4 regions of the Paenibacillus sp. N22P23 genome follow, and region 3 is predicted to be linked to each of the others. Evidence: a T-box and tRNA genes for the amino acid it is inferred to sense, from the RefSeq annotation. Region 3 holds a T-box; the other regions hold tRNA genes.

Region 1 (4,215 bases), 1.8 Mb from region 3:
GCTGCCGATATTCATCTGCAAGCAGAAGCACCGCCAAGTTATCAACGAGCGCTTCCAACTGCAGAAGTCCTGATTGATGTAGGTCATGGAGGAATCGATGGCGGTGCGCACCACGAAGATATTCTGGAGAAAGATATTAACTTAGCCGTAGCCAAGAAGCTGTATTTGCTTCTGAGCGCAAACGGCATCCGCGCCATTCTTAATCGCGATGCTGACTATGCCCTTAGTGACGATAATCGCTGGAACCCTTCAGGCTCCAGGCATCGCAGGGATTTATCTCAGCGCAGCCAGTTAACGAAAGAAATTCAGACAAAGATTCTCATCAGCATCCATGTCAATTGGGCGCCGGACAGAACAGAGCACGGACCACTCGTCCTCCATCAAAACGAGGGAGAAAGCGCGCTGCTTGCGTTTTGCATCCAAGATGCACTGAATCGCAAGCACAATACGCGCCAACTCCCCCGTGTAGGTTCGCCGTTTTATTTGCTGAATGTCGTGAAACAGCCTGCCGTTATCGTGGAAATGGGATTTCTAAGCCATGAAGGTGACCGAACCATGCTGATGAATCCTCGTAAGCAGTTTCAACTGGCTGAGGCGATTTCATCAGGAGTGCGGAATTATATCCTTCTCCGCTGAAGGCACCACCATCTCAGATAACTTCACGAAGCTGGTCGTGGACTGCAGCCGCGGGATCGCATCTTTGAGTACCGCGGCTGTCAGTTTACCCGGAGGTCCAACATGACCGATAATGACGCAGCTGTCATTAGTCTCTAGATATTTTCGAAGTACCCCTACCTGCTTGGAGATATGATTCGTCGTATACACATCATCCAAGAAAACTTGATTGGATAACAGCGGCACACCGAGTTCTGCTGTCACCTTTGGCAGCACCGTCTTATAGCTTGTTCTGCTGTCCAAGAAGAACAGGCCATGTTCCTTAACGACAGTCAGTACAGCTCGCATGACACGCTCATCCGCCGTTACTTTGGAGCCCATATGGTTGTTCATGCCTACCGCATGCGGAACGGCGGCGATCGCCTCCTCCACCCGTTTGCGAATTTCAGCGTCACTCATACTCGTCGTAATGGCACCCGGTCCCAGCCATTCCGGCTTACCGCGCACCGGCTCCATCGGCATATGGACGATCACGTCGTCTCCTCTTTTGAAAGCGAGTTCTGCATCTTCCTTTGTTGTCGGCAAGAACGGCATTACGGCAACGGTAAAATGTACAGGAAGCTCCATCATCTCCGGCGTGCCCGTCATTCCGTTGCCAAAATCGTCGATGACGATCGCTACTTGTCGATGCCCCTTTAATTCTACGTGTTTCTCGTTAACGGGAGCGGCTGTTGCTGCATCGGTATGTGGAGCCAGTAATAATACTGCGGCCATGACGATGCCTGCTAGCACAGTTCTATGTTGCATCTTTTTTAGTTCTCCTTCTGTACATAAAAGTAATTACATACCTTCATCATTTGTAAATTAAGGGAAATATATGTAGCTGTTCCAAACAAGAAAGACGAGGAGGTCCTCGTCCTTCAAACCTATTGAAATATCTTTAAACCGCATAAACGGTTGCGCTAAGATTGATTGGACCAATAACAGCAGCTTCACTAGATGCAGTAAGTTTCTCCACATATAGCGAATAACCGTGTGCACCAATAGGCACGTTGATGTCGATGACTTGAAACGTGACGACACCATAATGTTCGTATCCTGCTTCTAAGCCTTGGAGTGTATAAAAGATTTCTTGAGTGCCCCGGAAAACACGGAACAGTACATCTACCACACCATCGATTGCTGCCGCGCCAATTGTCGCAATCAGCTCAACACGATTGTTAGGATGCTCATGTGCAATAAAGATGCCCAGCTCGGCTAGGATCGTTTTGGCAGGCGTTTGCGGAACCGGAATATGCACTTGGTTCGTAACGACTGCCGGCACGCTAACATTATAGTCAATAATTTTCACCATGAATGATCATCTCCTTTCCTACCAGATAGACTATTCTATGAAAATCAATATGCGTTGGTGTGGACGAGTTGTTGAAACCTATTTACGATTAACGTTAAAGAAACAAAAAACTGCCTCGTCCATTAAGACGGGCAGATTAGTTGCTTTTCTCTCGATTTCATTTTGAATTGCAGCTATATAAAAAAATAAACCCCAGAATCATCTGGGGTTGGTTTGTAAGTATGGTGCGGTCGAGAGGACTCGAACCTCCACGGCTGTTACACCACTAGAACCTGAATCTAGCGCGTCTGCCAATTCCGCCACGACCGCATCTGGCAATTACTGTTTCATTCTATCGTTTGAAGCAGTAAAAATACTTTACCATGAATAGAATAAAAGTGTCAAACATGAAGATGAATCCCTATTATTTTGCCACAACACAATTATTTCCTAATCCCTTGTCTATTGCATCTAACAGGCGGAAAGTTGTATCGCAGCAGTACTCCCAGAACATGACCCCGCGTAGTCCTTCATTCTTAACAAACTGGCATTTGTGATGAAGTGACTCCTCATCCTCATAGGTAATAAATTGATTGCCATTGTACAGGAATGGAGCTTTCGCTTCATCATCCCAGAATCGTTTATAACCATTCTTCTCAATATAGTCGGCAGCCAAACGGCTGAAATCCGGCCCGTAGCCGCCAGCTCCCGCAGTCATCTGAAGGAAGCCGTTATTGATGTCCGGTACATCCTTCCACATGCGCGAGTAGAATGCGGCGCCGATGACGATTTTCTCCCGAGGCACACCTGCTGCAACAAACATGCGTACAGAAGCCTCAACGCTGATGCGGAATAAATCACCAGTCGATGCAAACAGATTCGTATGGTGGCCGGTCAATGTCTGGAACCCGCCGCGCATGTCATAGGTCATCAATTGCACATAATCCAAATAGCGCTGAACCTGATCCATCTCGGTCCCGTCTATGTAGTATTGGTCTGCTCCAGCCGCGATGGTCAGCAGATAATGCCGGTTGTTTCGTGCGCCTAATTGATCCAGCGCTTCTCGAAGTTCTTTCAAGAGCAGCGTGAAGTTCGTTTTGTCTGCAGGGCTCGATGCGATCCCCGCAACGCCATAACACGGGTATTCCCAATCCAAATCAATCCCGTCAATCGCGTAGCTGCCTAGAATGGCTACAGCGGTTTCAGCCATCCGCTTCCTCCCGGCCGGCGTAGAGGCCGCTTCGGAGAACCCGCCTGCACTCCATCCTCCAACGGACAACAGAATCGTTAAATCAGGATTATAGGACTTAAGCGTCGGCAAACTGGCCAAATGCTTCAAATGGCCAATGCTGATTTCATCGTTGACAACATGACCGAAAGCAATGTTGATATGAGTCAGCTTCAATGCATGTTCTTGTGTTAGTTTTGGAAGCCATGAATCGCCTACGTAACCTACCGAATAATAGTTAGATGTTGATTTCATATCCATAATTCCTCCTTATTTCTTATCTACTAGCTGCGTGCCAACTTGAAGCACCTCTCTACCAATTCCCAGCTTGTAACCCGCAGTTACATAGCGTATACCACTGTTCTCATCGAGGACCAGCACGAATGGCAGGGAAACCGTACCCGACTCTACTAGTGCGGGAGCTGCCTGCAGCATGACTAAATCACGGTCACGAACGAAAGTGAAATCGACAGGGAAACCTTCATAGGCAGCGGGGTCAAAGGATGCTGTCCATCCTTCCTCGCCTACAGCCATAATAATTGTCATGTTAAGTGCATCAAATGTGCTAGTCAGCTCTTTGATCTCTCGAAGCAAATGCTTGGAAGGCTCGCGTTCCGGTTCGATCCATGCCAGCACCGCACTTCTGCCTTGTGTGAGCTCTCCCAGCGAAGTAGACGTTCCATTCTGGCGAGTAAATCTCCAAGCCGGATCTGCTTCGCCGATTACAGGCAATTCACGAATTGGATAACGGAATGTCAGCGGCAACTCCTTACACTTGTCACCTTGTACTTTAAAATAAGTGAAACGAACAAGCACGGAGCCGTCCTTCTGTCTGGTCCCAGCAGTCATGCGATAGCAGCCCGCATCAAGCTCAAACGGCTTCCCATATACATCGGTTAAACCATGTGGATAAAATAACGATTGATACCAGCCATTCTCCAGTTTTGCAAAGGAGAAGTTTCGAAAATAAGCCGCTTCCTCCGCCTCAGCCGGAGCTTCCGGATCACGCTTCAGAAGCACTTCTCCCATTACTGCAGCA
Region 2 (4,215 bases), 1.8 Mb from region 3:
TGCTCATCATCAATCGTGTAGCTGTCTGATTGCTTGCCCAGTCGTGTATCTAAACCAGACTTAGCATCACCAATGGAGATACCGTGAAGTTTAGGTGCTTTGGTATCCCACTTCGGCTCATCCTTCGCTGCAGCCTGTTTCGTTCCGGCTTTACCGGTGGAGGATTCGGTCTTCGCATCGGCGATCGTTGTATCTTGCGAGGGATTTTCCTGGAATAAAGACTCTTGACTGTCGCCCTTCGCAACATACGCTTTCTGAGGACTGTCGGAGTGGTCATCGACCAGGGATCCGGGTTGTTCGGCAGTTAATCGGCTCGTATTCGCACGTTCAATTCCAGCCATGCCAAGAGAGCAGCTTGAAAGCAGGAGTAGCATCGTGCAGGCAGCAGCTGCATAAGCGATTTGTTTGGTAGATAGGGGTTTAATCATTCGTGTCACACCTCCTTGATGTTCGTCCTGCAGCCGTCCACTTTAGTTGTTATACAGTTAGACGCTGGATATGGAAAAAAGTTGCAACGATAAGAAGGATGTTCCCTGATATTTTTAACGATTAGTTGCGCTGTTGGTGTCCCATATGATACCTTTAACGGAAAAGATTTTTTTGGTGGAGGGAAAGCGAATGGAACTGCTAAAAGAACGCATACTGCGTGAAGCCTCTATTCTAAATCAAGATGTACTCAAGTTGGATGCCCTGTTAAATCATCAGGTTGACCCGATTCTCACGCAAGAGATGGGTAAAGAATTTGCGCGTCTATATGCCGAATCGCCGATTACGAAAGTCATCACCGTAGAATCCTCCGGTATACCGGTTGCTTTTACGACTGCCCTTGCTCTTGGGGTTCCGCTCGTTTTTGCACGTCGGAAGAAAACGCTCATCGCTGATCCGGATGCTTACTGCGAACGGGTTCCTTCATTCACGAAAGGCATTGTAACGGACATCATGGTGTCCCGTCAATTCCTAACGCCTGATGATACCGTTCTATTCATCGACGATATCATCGCTAACGGCGATGCAGCACGTGGGCTAATCAAAATTATCGAGCGTTCCGGTGCAACCTTGGCAGGACTTGGCATCGTTGTGGAGAAATCATTCCAAGCCGGTGCACGTACAATTCGCGAACAAGGCATTCGTGTTGAATCGCTGGTGCGTGTCGCTTCACTTGATGGCGGAAAGATCCGCTTCGAATAGTATCCAGATAAATTCCATGATCATCATCTTTTCGAGTTGAACGAATTGGCTTATAATGATCGTAAGTGACGGATTGGAGGCACAAGTATATGGGACAATTATCTGCTGATTATTTAGTAACCAAATTGTCGGAAGCGAAGAACCATTTCGAACGTGCTCTTGACTGCAAGCATACTGATTTTGATGACTTGTACCCTTATATGATTGAGCATCCGCAGTTTTTCTGGTATAAACGGTATGTCGCATGGTCCGAACTCCTTACGATTGTGAAGCTCTCTACAGAGCTTGAGATGGATTGGAAAGAACAGTTCACGGAGAAACAAGCGGAGTATGTCATGAGCCGGGTAATGTCATCTCGTGTCCTTGATGAGTGGTATGAAACGAATGATTCGAAGGAACATGTTAGCTGAGCGTAGATCGTAACAAGATAATCGAAAGACCTCAATGCTGGCATGATCTGCCGTATTGAGGTTTTTTTATAAGAAATGGAGAGAATGAAGATGATTACGGAAGAACAGCTGGATCAATTTCGGATTGCAGGTACCCCGGTACGCGTAGTGAGAGATGGGATGGAATCCAATGACGTGCTTGGGATTGTCGTCGCATGGGATGCAGACTCCGTAGTGATACGCAAGCGCAGCCGCAAAGTAGTGAAGCTGAGCAGAAGCTACGTGTACGAGTCGGTAACTTCGCCTCGAACTGAACTGTAAGCGAAAAAGAATTGAAACAAAATGCAGGTTCATCCGTATTGTTGATACAAACGATACTGGAGGTTATTTGAATGAAATGTCCTGTATGTTCAGATGTACGTATGCGCGAGGTAGAGAAGGACGGGGTTCTAATCGACGTTTGCCCGGACTGTAAGGGGGTATGGTTGGATCGCGGCGAGCTGGACAAGCTTGTGCGCGGTGTCAGAGAGGTTCGTGATGATTACGATCGCTTGGAACGCAGCGTTCATGTCAATCCTGATTTCTCATCGAATGAGACTCGTTACGATCAAGATCGTGATCGCCACCGTAGTCAGGATCACAATTACAACACAGGTAAAGGCTATAGCCAGAACGGCTATGACTCGCATGGGTATGATAAGAATGGCTATGACAAATACGGCAAACCTCGCAAGAAGAAAACGATGCTTGATGTTTTCGGAGACTTGTTCGACTGAACTATAGTTAGAAAATTTCAACTTTAGCTCATCATCTTGACTTCGCTAGAACTGGATGCCATAATAAAAAACGTGATTGCGGTGTCATATTGCAATTACATCTGCCAGATGCGGTCGTGGCGGAATTGGCAGACGCGCTAGATTCAGGTTCTAGTGGTGTAACAGCCGTGGAGGTTCGAGTCCTCTCGACCGCACCAATTATATAAACTCAGAGAAGTCTTGCATGTGCAAGGCTTCTTTTTTTGCGCTTAAGCTGGGGTAAATCTCTTAACGCAAGCCTCGGGGGCCAGCACGGAACTGCCTAGGACTCAGTCCAAAATACGCACTGAAATGCCGTGTGAACGAATGGATCGACGTATAACCAAGTTTCTCGGCAATGGCCGTAATGCTGAGATCGCTCTCCTGGATAATTTGCGAGGCTCGCTTCATTAATTGTTTGTGCTGATAAGCTTTAGGAGTCAGGCCGGTTTCGCGCAGGAACAGCTCGTGAAAGTACGTCCGCTTCAGTCCGCATGACTTCCACCAATCCGATACAGGCTCCCTTTTCTCCGGGTGGGCATCGAGCCTAGCGAGCAGCCGAACGATCCGATAGTCGCTCGGCTGATGCGTATGAACGGCATTGTACCAAGCCAGCATCCAGCCGTAAAACAAGCTGTTAACCGTTTCTTGCCGATGGCAGCTTAAATCCTCGAATGACTTGGAGATGAGATGCAGCAGATCGAAGAGCAGCGGATGTGCCTGCAGTGAGAAGACACTTGGCATGCTGTCCAGCTCTTCGCAAGGAAATGTTGGTGTGGCGGTATGCGGCTGAAACTTCTCGGGATATCGGAAGAAGAAGCGGTTCAAAGAACGCGGTTCCTGCTGCCCCCATAGATCGAAGTAGAGATTGTAGGAAGATTGCGGATGCTCAGGTGAAAAATGAAAGGCATGAGGTTGACCGGGACGCAGGAAAACCAGTGTTCTTCTGCCAACAGGGTATCGTTTGCCGTCTACCTCCATCTCGCCGGGACCGTCCGGGAAGAGATGCATGGCGTATACGCTGCAGGTCCGAAGCCCTTCGTTTGAGCTGCCGTCATATAGGTAGGGCATGTAGTCCCCAAGGAATGGAGAGATTTCTGTCAGTTTCTTCACCGCGGCAATTCCTTTCGTTACCGGATTATTCGTCAACTTTTGGATGAGTGACCAAATACGAATATGCCTTTCAATGATACGATAAATAGAGAGAATTCGAAATATAAATCTGCTTTCATTTACGGATGAAAGCATCAACTTCTTCAAGGAGTGAGCGATGATGAGAATATGGTATGACCGATCCGCTTCGAATTGGACGCAGGGACTGCCGATCGGAAATGGAAGCCTTGGTGCCGTTGTTTGCAGCGGAGCAGAAACCGAGACATGGCATTTGACGGAAACGACTTATTGGTCGGGCCAAAGTGAACGAACGCCAAGCCGTTCCGAGGGGAAAGCAGGCTTAGCAGCAATGAGAGAACTGTTCTTCGACGGCGATTACGCCAATGGCGAACGACTTGTTGAACAGCAGCTGATGCCGACGAAAGGTAATTTCGGAACGAATGTGTCCATGTGCGATGTGAAGATCTATTTTGGCCATTCGGGGGAAGAGTTTGAAAGGGAATTGGATCTGGAGGAAGCGATTGTACGCACCAGCTATACTTCAGGCGGCACTCGATATGAACGCGAAATGTTTGCGACACATGCAGATCATGCTATTGCAGCTCGTTATAGAAGTGATCAGCCGGGCTCGCTTTCTTTTACAGTCGCAATCGAAGGTAGATCTTCCACTTTCCATTCCTGGGCAGAAGCGAGCGATGAAGGAAGTGTTTCACTATATTTCAACGGAAAAG
Region 3 (4,215 bases):
GGTGTCAGCGCCGTATACGTTCACGATATCGTCCGGATTGATAACGTTGCCGCGTGATTTACTCATTTTTTCATTGTTGGTGCCCAAGATCATGCCTTGGTTGACCAGCTTGTGGAACGGCTCTTTCGTATCCACTACGCCGATATCATAGAGCACTTTATGCCAGAAGCGCGCATACAGCAAGTGAAGTACGGCATGCTCTGCGCCGCCGATATACAGATCGACAGGAAGCCACTCGGCCTGCTTCTCTTTGGAGCACAGCTCCTTATCGTTATGCGGATCGATGAAGCGCAGGTAGTACCAGCAGCTGCCGGCCCATTGCGGCATCGTGTTCGTCTCGCGGCGGGCACGCAGACCTGTTTCCGGATCGATTGTTTCTACCCACTCCGTTACATTCGCAAGTGGAGATTCGCCTGTACCCGATGGTTTGATTTGTTCAACGTCAGGAAGCAGCAGCGGCAATTGATCGTCCTGTACCGGCTTCATTGTGCCGTCTTCCAAATGCAGAATCGGAATCGGCTCACCCCAGTAGCGTTGACGGCTGAACAACCAGTCACGCAGACGGTAAGTTATTTTGCCTTGGCCTTTACCTTCCGCTTCGAGCCATTCGATAGCGCGAGCAATAGCTTCTTCGTTGCTGAGTCCGTCCAAGAATCCGGAATTCACATGTGGACCGTCGCCGGCGAAAGCTTCAGCCAGTACATCGCCGCCTTGAACAACTTCCACGATCGGCAAATCGAACTGTTTTGCAAACTCCCAGTCGCGTTGGTCATGTCCCGGAACGGCCATAATCGCACCTGTGCCATATCCGGCAAGGACGTAATCGGCAATCCAGATCGGAACAAGCGCACCGTTAACCGGATTGACTGCATAAGCACCCGTGAATACGCCGCTCTTATCCTTATTAAGATCCGTACGCTCAAGATCGCTCTTGCGTGCGGCTGTCTCTTGATAATCCTTAACAGCAGCTTGCTGTGCAGAAGTAGTAATTACATCTACCAGTTCATGCTCCGGTGCAAGTACGCAGTAGGAAGCTCCGAAGAGGGTATCCGGACGAGTCGTAAATACGACAAGGGAAGCATCATGTCCGTCAATTGCAAATGTAACTTCCGCACCTTTGGATTTGCCAATCCAGTTGCGCTGCATATCTTTAATGCTCTCTGTCCAGTCCAGCTCTTCCAAATCTTCAAGCAGACGCTCTGCATATTCCGTAATCCGCAGCACCCATTGGCGCATCGGTTTACGAATGACCGGGTGGTTGCCGCGCTCGCTCAAGCCGTTGATAACTTCCTCATTGGCAAGAACAGTTCCAAGTGCAGGACACCAGTTAACCGGCACTTCCGCTACATAAGCCAGACCTTTATTGAACAGCTGAATAAAGATCCATTGCGTCCACTTGTAGTAGTCTGGATCTGTCGTGCTGAACTCGCGGTCCCAATCATAGGAGAAACCCAGCGATTTAATTTGACGGCGGAAATTGTTGATGTTCTTGACCGTAATTTCACGCGGGTGTTCACCTGTATCCAGCGCATGCTGCTCAGCCGGTAAGCCGAATGCATCCCAGCCCATCGGATGAAGCACGTTGTAGCCGCGCATTCTCTTATAACGCGAGACGATATCTGTTGCAGTGTAACCTTCCGGATGACCGACATGAAGGCCTGCTCCGGATGGATAAGGGAACATATCAAGTGCGTAAAATTTCGGTTTCCCTGCATCCTCGGTCGTCTTAAACGACTTGTTCTCATCCCAATGCTTCTGCCATTTCGGCTCAATGACTAAGGGGTTATACCCCTGCTGCTCTTGGCGTTCCTGTGTCATAACGAATTGCCTCCCTATTCTCTCTTCCATGCCAAACCAGTCCTTATCAGAAAACAAAAAAAACTCCCGTCCCTAGCGACAACGCTAGGGACGAGAGATTAGTCTCCCGTGGTACCACCCTAGTTAGCAAACGACATGCTTTGTCGCTGCTCACTCTTTGCCCTTAACGCAGGCGAAACGGCACGTTTACCACTGCAATCGTGTTCACGCGCGGCTCCAAGGCGAGTTCACTTCACGTTGGTCCGGCTTGCACCTACCGCCGGCTCTCTGATCCAAACGCTTCTAAAGCTACTGCTCCTCTTCAACACCTAAATAGATAGTTCGATTATAAAGAAGCGAATCCTGTCATGTCAAGGCGCAGAACGCCCGTAATCGGTCAAATTCACTTGATTGCCGCAAAAAACAGCCGTTCTGATTCCGAATCAGCCTCATTCATCGTGAAATCCGCAAATTGCTCTACGCGACTGAATCCCGCCATTAGCAGTGATTCCCGAATCCACTCCGCGTCATACGCCCGCTGTACATGCATCTCCTCGATGCGAGAAAACCTGTTATCTCGCGAGCCGCTATCCTGTGCAAATATCGTCAGTCGATGCTCGATTTCAATCCGCTCTTCATCCAGCTCGCAAGTCCAGATGTAGGCAACATCCGGATCATCGAGTACAAACGGCTGCTCTGCGGCATACCTAGCTAACGTATTTGGCGCATGAACATCAAAGAGGAACAGACCACCCTCTTTCAAGCCAGCGAAAGTGGACTGAAAAGCAGCTTGAACCTCGTCTTCCTCTGTCAAATAATTGATACAATCGCAGAATGAGATGACGGCATCGACCTGTTCGCCAATCTCCCACTCTGTCATATCCTGCTGCAGCCAAGTAAGCGTGCCGCCGCTGCGCGAAGGCTCCTCGCCCCACTTGCTCTGCCCAATGGTCAACATATCAGAGGAAAGATCAATCGCGAAGACCTGGTAACCGCTTCGTGCCAGCGGAATTGCAATGCTGCCTGTTCCGCATCCCAGATCAACGACGGTTTTCGGAGTTCCATAGCGTGCCCAGCAATCCTCTGCAAACTTCAGCCACTGCGGATACGGCATCTCTTCCATCAGCCTGTCATACACAGAGGCGAAATGCCGATAGGCTTCCATTGCTATTCCCCCGCGTCTGCCGAAGAAGCAGCCGGCTGCGACATAACAGTCGCCGTCGTTGCTTGCTCGGTCAGCTTCGTCCAGCTTCCTTCTTGAACGACGAGTCCTTCGCGCATCAGCTTACCGATCGCTCTCTTGAACGCGCCTTTGCTGATGCCGAATTTTTCCTTGATGATTTCAGCCTGCGTTTCATCCGAATATGGCATTGCGCCATTCGGACGCTCTTTCAAGAAGGTGAGAATCCGCTCCGAGTCTTCTACCCGTCCAACTTCCTTACGTTGATTCATAGACAGGTTCACCCGTCCGTCCTCGCGTACGAACGTAACCCGCGCTTTCACACGCTCACCGAGTCGAAGCAACCGAGTCCGCTCATCCGCAGGAATAAAGCCGTAAGCGCCAAAACCAATTACGCCGCCATCGATCATCACAAACGAGCCGATCTTAAGCGTCTTCGTTACCCAGCCCTCAACCCATGTGTTATGCCAAGCTTGCGGCGCGTGGAAGGCCAGCTCCGATAGTTCTTCCTCGAAAGCAACCTTTGCGACCAGACGGCCGATTTTGTCATGAGCCAGAATTACGTGGACCTCATCGCCCCGTTTCGGACGAAGTTCCTTCAGTTCAGGTTGCTCAGACAGTGGCAGCAGAAGCTGACGGCCGAGGCCCATCTCCAGAAAAGCTCCGATACGCGGATGAATATCCGCTATTGCCAGTCTCGCCACAGTGCCGAGCTGGATAAGAGGTGTCTTCATCGTTGCAGCGATGCGATCTTCCGAATCGAAGAACAGAAAAACATCATAGAATTGCCCGATTTGCGGACGATGTCCGACAAGCTCGGTATAGTGCAACAGCACTTCCGATTCACCATCGGTCATGAAATAACCGTAAGGCGAAACTTCACGTGCCAGCTTAAGATTCATTGTTGTGCCGGCGATTAAACTCATGCGAATTCCACGACCTTCGCGTCGGACCATAGACGTTCAATATTGTAATATTCGCGTTCTTCGCGGTGGAACACATGGACGACAACGTCGCCGATGTCTACCAATATCCATCTTCCTGTATCCGCGCCTTCTATCCCGCGAACACGTACGCCGCGCGACTCCGCTTGTTTGCGAATTTCCGTTGTAATGGCCTGCACCTGCACATCCGAATTCCCGTGACAGATAACAAAATAGTCCGCTACAAGCGAGATGTTCTTCAAGTCAAGCGCGATCACATTTTGCGCTTTCTTATCATCAGCTGCCTTAACTACA
Region 4 (4,215 bases), 200 kb from region 3:
GTAGGTAACTTGTAGGTAACTTTTTTGGTAGACGTCCCAAACCCTTGGGAGAGTAAGGGGTAACCTAGGTAACCTATATTTTAAAGAAGTTTTTTGTATAGTTATTTAGTTCTCCAACACTCCTTTGCTAACTAGGGAACACGGATTTCGCCAAATGAGGTTACCAAGGTTACCCCTTGCGTACCAAGGGAAAGGGAAGTTACCCGACAGGTTACCCTGCGGTTACTGACTGGTTACCCCATACTGTGATTAAAAACAAAATTAAACTCATTGGAGGAATTGCTATGAAGAACACAACGTTAATCAACTGGCTAACCGAGGAAGCTGTACAGAACATCGTGACAAATATTAACGAGGGTCTAACTGATGGTACTTTGCAGACTTACGAAGCTATCATTCAATGCTGCATCGATCAAGGAGAAAACGAGATTCTTTACTCTCAGTTAGTGCCATATCTACCATACGTGCCTATGGGTGACTATCCTTGGATGCATCTGTCGGACTTGGAAAATAACATGTGTCTGATCTCGATAGGCAGGGCTTCAATTTGGGACGATGAACAGAAACGGCATGTCGAATCCGATGACTTCCTGATCTCATTCCGTGGCATCGCCATCGAACAATATAAAATCGAATACCAACCACAACTATCAGTTATCCAAGGAGGGAAAATCTAATGAACCTAACATTAAACAAGATTTACACCCGCAACAAGAAGATCATGAAAAGTATCCTGCCCACACTATCCAAGAGGTATGAGGTCAAGAGTGCCGACACCGATTGTATTTGGTTGAAGCTGACGGACAAAGATGACATCGAAATCTCCATGAGTTTGACAGCTAATCCGCAGTTTGGCATCCATGTTTGGAAAAATGAATCAAAGCAATCCGACTACATTCTGGGGATTACCGAGGAACGTCTATTTCGCGTGATCGATGAAATGATCCTCATGTACAACTGGAATTTCAAAAGACCTTACCCATTCCCTGACACATATGCATGGTACGTCAAATAACAACCTGATCCGCAACTGAACACCTGCTGAAGCCCCCTGATCTGTCACTGGATTGGGGTTTCCATGCCCGGGCGAGAATCGAAATATTTTATTTAGGGAGAATTTTTAGCCTTACTATGAACGTGCGGTGGTGGGGAAAGGGGGGCATTTCGATCTTGACCTCCCGGGGGGTGAGCAAGTGAAGGTTTCTTGATCAACATCTTAAAAAGGAATTCAACCTTTGCAGCTAAGCAGTATCAGTTTCTGATCAAAGTCTTTGTCAATTCTTGTTCCATGCTTACAATGTTGATAGATAAGATGAAATGAACCACCAGAACTTTGGTGACCAAGAAACAAAATTGACAATGTATGATCGACGAAGTTATAATTTTCATTGGTTATGTGGTGCGCAGGATTGGATAAAGGTGGTTGATTACGTTAAGTCATCGACGTGCCAATGATTGAATGAATCCTGCGAACTGGACAGAATATTGCGCGGATTGAAAAGCGATTAAACGTTGATGTTACAGCCGGCTTAACAGAACTGGCAGACGCACAGGACTTAAAATCCTGCGGTGGGTGACCACCGTACGGGTTCGATTCCCGTCCTCGGCATCCTTAAGTACAATAAGGATTTACGAATCCTTGAAAGCAATACATAGGCTCTAATGAGCCAAAGATTCTGAAGAGAACCTTTTCCAACACTTGTTCTAAACAAGCTTGGGGAAGGTTTTTTTTATTGTAAACCGTATTTTATATAGAATATAATTCAATTGGTTAAGGATTTCTTTAATTGTTCCTACTATGTAACGAGGTGAACCCAATGAACCTGCTTAGAACAATCACAGACAGTGACTTTGACGGTGGAGACCCTGTACACATGCAGCTAGTGTCTAGGCATGCTTCCAGAGGTGTGCTTGTGAATGACCACTTGCAAGTCGCGATGATGTATATGACGAAGCTGAACCTGTATAAGCTGCCTGGTGGTGGCGTAGAAGAGGGGGAGGCTGTCGAGGAAGCGTTTTTGCGTGAAATTAGAGAAGAAACGGGTTGTGCGGCTGTCATTATGCATGAGCTGGGGTACGTGGATGAGCATAAGAATAGAAATCAGTTTTTCCAGCGATCGTATGGCTACATAGCGAAAGTGGTAGACCTTCCAGGCGTTGCTTCGCTAACCGAGAATGAAATCAAGCTCGGCATGCAAGTGAAGTGGGTTCACTTGAATCAGGCGATCATGTATATGAATAGCCCCGTCAGCGACTATTCAACGCGATTTATGTTAGTCCGAGACAAACTCATCCTTGAAGAAGCTGCACAATGGTTGAAAATGAACGATAGATGAGCATCAGCATGAGGTGAATGCAATAAACCTCCTTTGCGGTACCTGAGTCAATCAGGTAGTGGCGAAGGAGGTTTTTTATTATGCCCATTTGATAAGTTCATTACTGTGGATGTCAAGCAGCGAGAAGGCTTTTGCGATCATATCTTTATCTTTCTCATAGAGATGCGTAGCTTTATCGAAGATACCGCTTGTCTTGGCCACATGATTGAGTTGTTGCACCATAAATTCGGAGTTACAGAGGGCAATGACTCGATTGCTGTATTTGGTTAACTGCTGTTGGAAAACGGTTGCCAGTTCCACAATTTCAGGAGAGTAGACAACGGCTTCGCCATCGGAAGCTTTCATCTCGCGATGATCGACCAATATATTCAACTCATTCTGCCCATAAGCGGAACAGATTCCCAAGATGACAGAAGATAAATAATCCACATCCTGCTTGCCTGAAAATAACCCTGTAACCGAGAAGGCCAGTACTTTCTTCTCATGATCCAGGTGATAGTGAAATCGCTCTTTGAACGGCACTTTAAAGTCTTTGGAAAGGTAGGTAGGCGTTAAGGGGAATCGCTCTTCAGAGAACATATATGACATGGTTACTTGAAGTGCGGCGGTAATCTTCTGAATATTGACAAGACTAATATTTCGTTCTCCACGTTCAACTCCGCTTATGTACGTCCGGTCTAGTCCGGTTCGATAGGCTAACAGCTCTTGCGACATCCCGCTTCTGGCTCGGAGTTCTTTCACTCGTTGTCCAAACTCCAGACGTATATCCATTGTTACGCGCGAACCCCCTATTATTTCCCATATATACATAATGAGAATATAGTCAATGTGACTTAAAGTCAACAGACGGAGAGCTGGAATCTAGTTATTATTTAATCGATATCTTCGCAAATGGTATAAAAACAATAAAGGAGTCATGAACAGTGAGAAGTAGATATGCTGGCAGGAGTTACAAGAAGCTTTCTATATTTTTACTTGTCTTCATCGTAGGACTAGTTACATGGCTTTTCTGGGGGAACCAACTATACATCAAGCTAACTCCCTTGTGGTGTGTCGTACTGCCAATTCTCTATAAAGTCATTGAGAACCGTAAAAAACTGAAGTGTGAACTGTTAATTAGAACCGTATACAAGGAAACGCCGATCCTGTCGGTTGAAGCATGGGGTGATGCCGGCTATGGGTTCTTATCGGTGACGAAAGAATCGATCTATTTTGTTCCCAAGAAGGGCATTGTGTTTTATTTGCCTCATCATGAAACCAGCAGTTACGGCTATGATTTTATTGGAACCGGTCATTACATCGCGACAACAAAACAAGGTGTGGAGCGCTCGAGACAGACGAAAGTTCCGGTCTTTTACGTGGATTTCACGGATCACAGGTTCTACTTTCAATCCCACAAGAACAAACAATTTTATCATGAGGTTGAACTGGTGAATCGAGCGGCAGTCCAACATTTTTAATTTGACTGCATGCGCGTGAATAATTCGATTCCATTCGGTGCATCATATTTATTGACGGTGAGAAGAGAGGTGTGGTTCCATTGGACCTTTTGGTGCTAGGGCGACTACTGGAGGAATTTATTTAATCACTTCACGATATGGAAGCGAGGGGTTGTGTCGCAGAGCAGATCTGAACACACGCGCTGATAACGATCCGTTAAACCGGATGGTGATAAGCGGTGCCCAAGTTTTTCAAAGAAGTTTAGTGTGAGAATGGAAGAATTCAACGATCGATCACCGTCGAGAAGGAGCCTGCAAAGGCTCCTTTTTCTATCCCGATGCGGCGCGGACTTTTTGTAATCGACCAGGCAGTATGTTAAAATAAATGTATTCGTTTCACAACAGACAACCTCCTTTGCTTCACTTCTGACTGAACTCAG

Evidence for each region. The T-box of region 3 lies ahead of leuS (leucine--tRNA ligase). A T-box ahead of a tRNA ligase gene usually reads a tRNA of that ligase, here a tRNA-Leu.
Region 1: it encodes a tRNA-Leu, which carries the amino acid that the T-box ahead of leuS (leucine--tRNA ligase) is inferred to sense. The anticodon was not compared.
Region 2: it encodes a tRNA-Leu, which carries the amino acid that the T-box ahead of leuS (leucine--tRNA ligase) is inferred to sense. The anticodon was not compared.
Region 4: it encodes a tRNA-Leu, which carries the amino acid that the T-box ahead of leuS (leucine--tRNA ligase) is inferred to sense. The anticodon was not compared.

What each region holds. Positions count from the first base shown of each region.
Region 1 covers NZ_JBXENT010000001.1:1,851,428-1,855,642, forward strand. The annotation lists gene AC506A_RS08740 (N-acetylmuramoyl-L-alanine amidase family protein) at 1-636, shown strand, start outside; gene AC506A_RS08745 (divergent polysaccharide deacetylase family protein) at 604-1,422, opposite strand; gene AC506A_RS08750 (exosporium protein C) at 1,556-1,969, opposite strand; tRNA gene AC506A_RS08755 (tRNA-Leu) at 2,192-2,278, opposite strand; gene AC506A_RS08760 (glycoside hydrolase family 18 protein) at 2,373-3,431, opposite strand; gene AC506A_RS08765 (transglutaminase domain-containing protein) at 3,447-4,215, opposite strand, start outside.
Region 2 covers NZ_JBXENT010000001.1:1,888,492-1,892,706, reverse strand. The annotation lists gene AC506A_RS08900 (hypothetical protein) at 1-428, opposite strand, end outside; gene AC506A_RS08895 (xanthine phosphoribosyltransferase) at 619-1,188, shown strand; gene AC506A_RS08890 (hypothetical protein) at 1,278-1,598, shown strand; gene AC506A_RS08885 (hypothetical protein) at 1,689-1,898, shown strand; gene AC506A_RS08880 (TFIIB-type zinc ribbon-containing protein) at 1,970-2,353, shown strand; tRNA gene AC506A_RS08875 (tRNA-Leu) at 2,464-2,550, shown strand; gene AC506A_RS08870 (helix-turn-helix domain-containing protein) at 2,621-3,484, opposite strand; gene AC506A_RS08865 (glycoside hydrolase family 95 protein) at 3,642-4,215, shown strand, end outside.
Region 3 covers NZ_JBXENT010000001.1:50,489-54,703, reverse strand. The annotation lists gene leuS (leucine--tRNA ligase) at 1-1,818, opposite strand, end outside; T-box leader at 1,902-2,132, opposite strand; gene AC506A_RS00245 (class I SAM-dependent DNA methyltransferase) at 2,201-2,962, opposite strand; gene AC506A_RS00240 (CvfB family protein) at 2,965-3,903, opposite strand; gene rsfS (ribosome silencing factor) at 3,900-4,215, opposite strand, start outside.
Region 4 covers NZ_JBXENT010000001.1:245,530-249,744, forward strand. The annotation lists gene AC506A_RS01145 (hypothetical protein) at 285-677, shown strand; gene AC506A_RS01150 (hypothetical protein) at 677-1,015, shown strand; tRNA gene AC506A_RS01155 (tRNA-Leu) at 1,524-1,609, shown strand; gene AC506A_RS01160 (NUDIX hydrolase) at 1,818-2,336, shown strand; gene AC506A_RS01165 (helix-turn-helix domain-containing protein) at 2,415-3,107, opposite strand; gene AC506A_RS01170 (hypothetical protein) at 3,260-3,796, shown strand.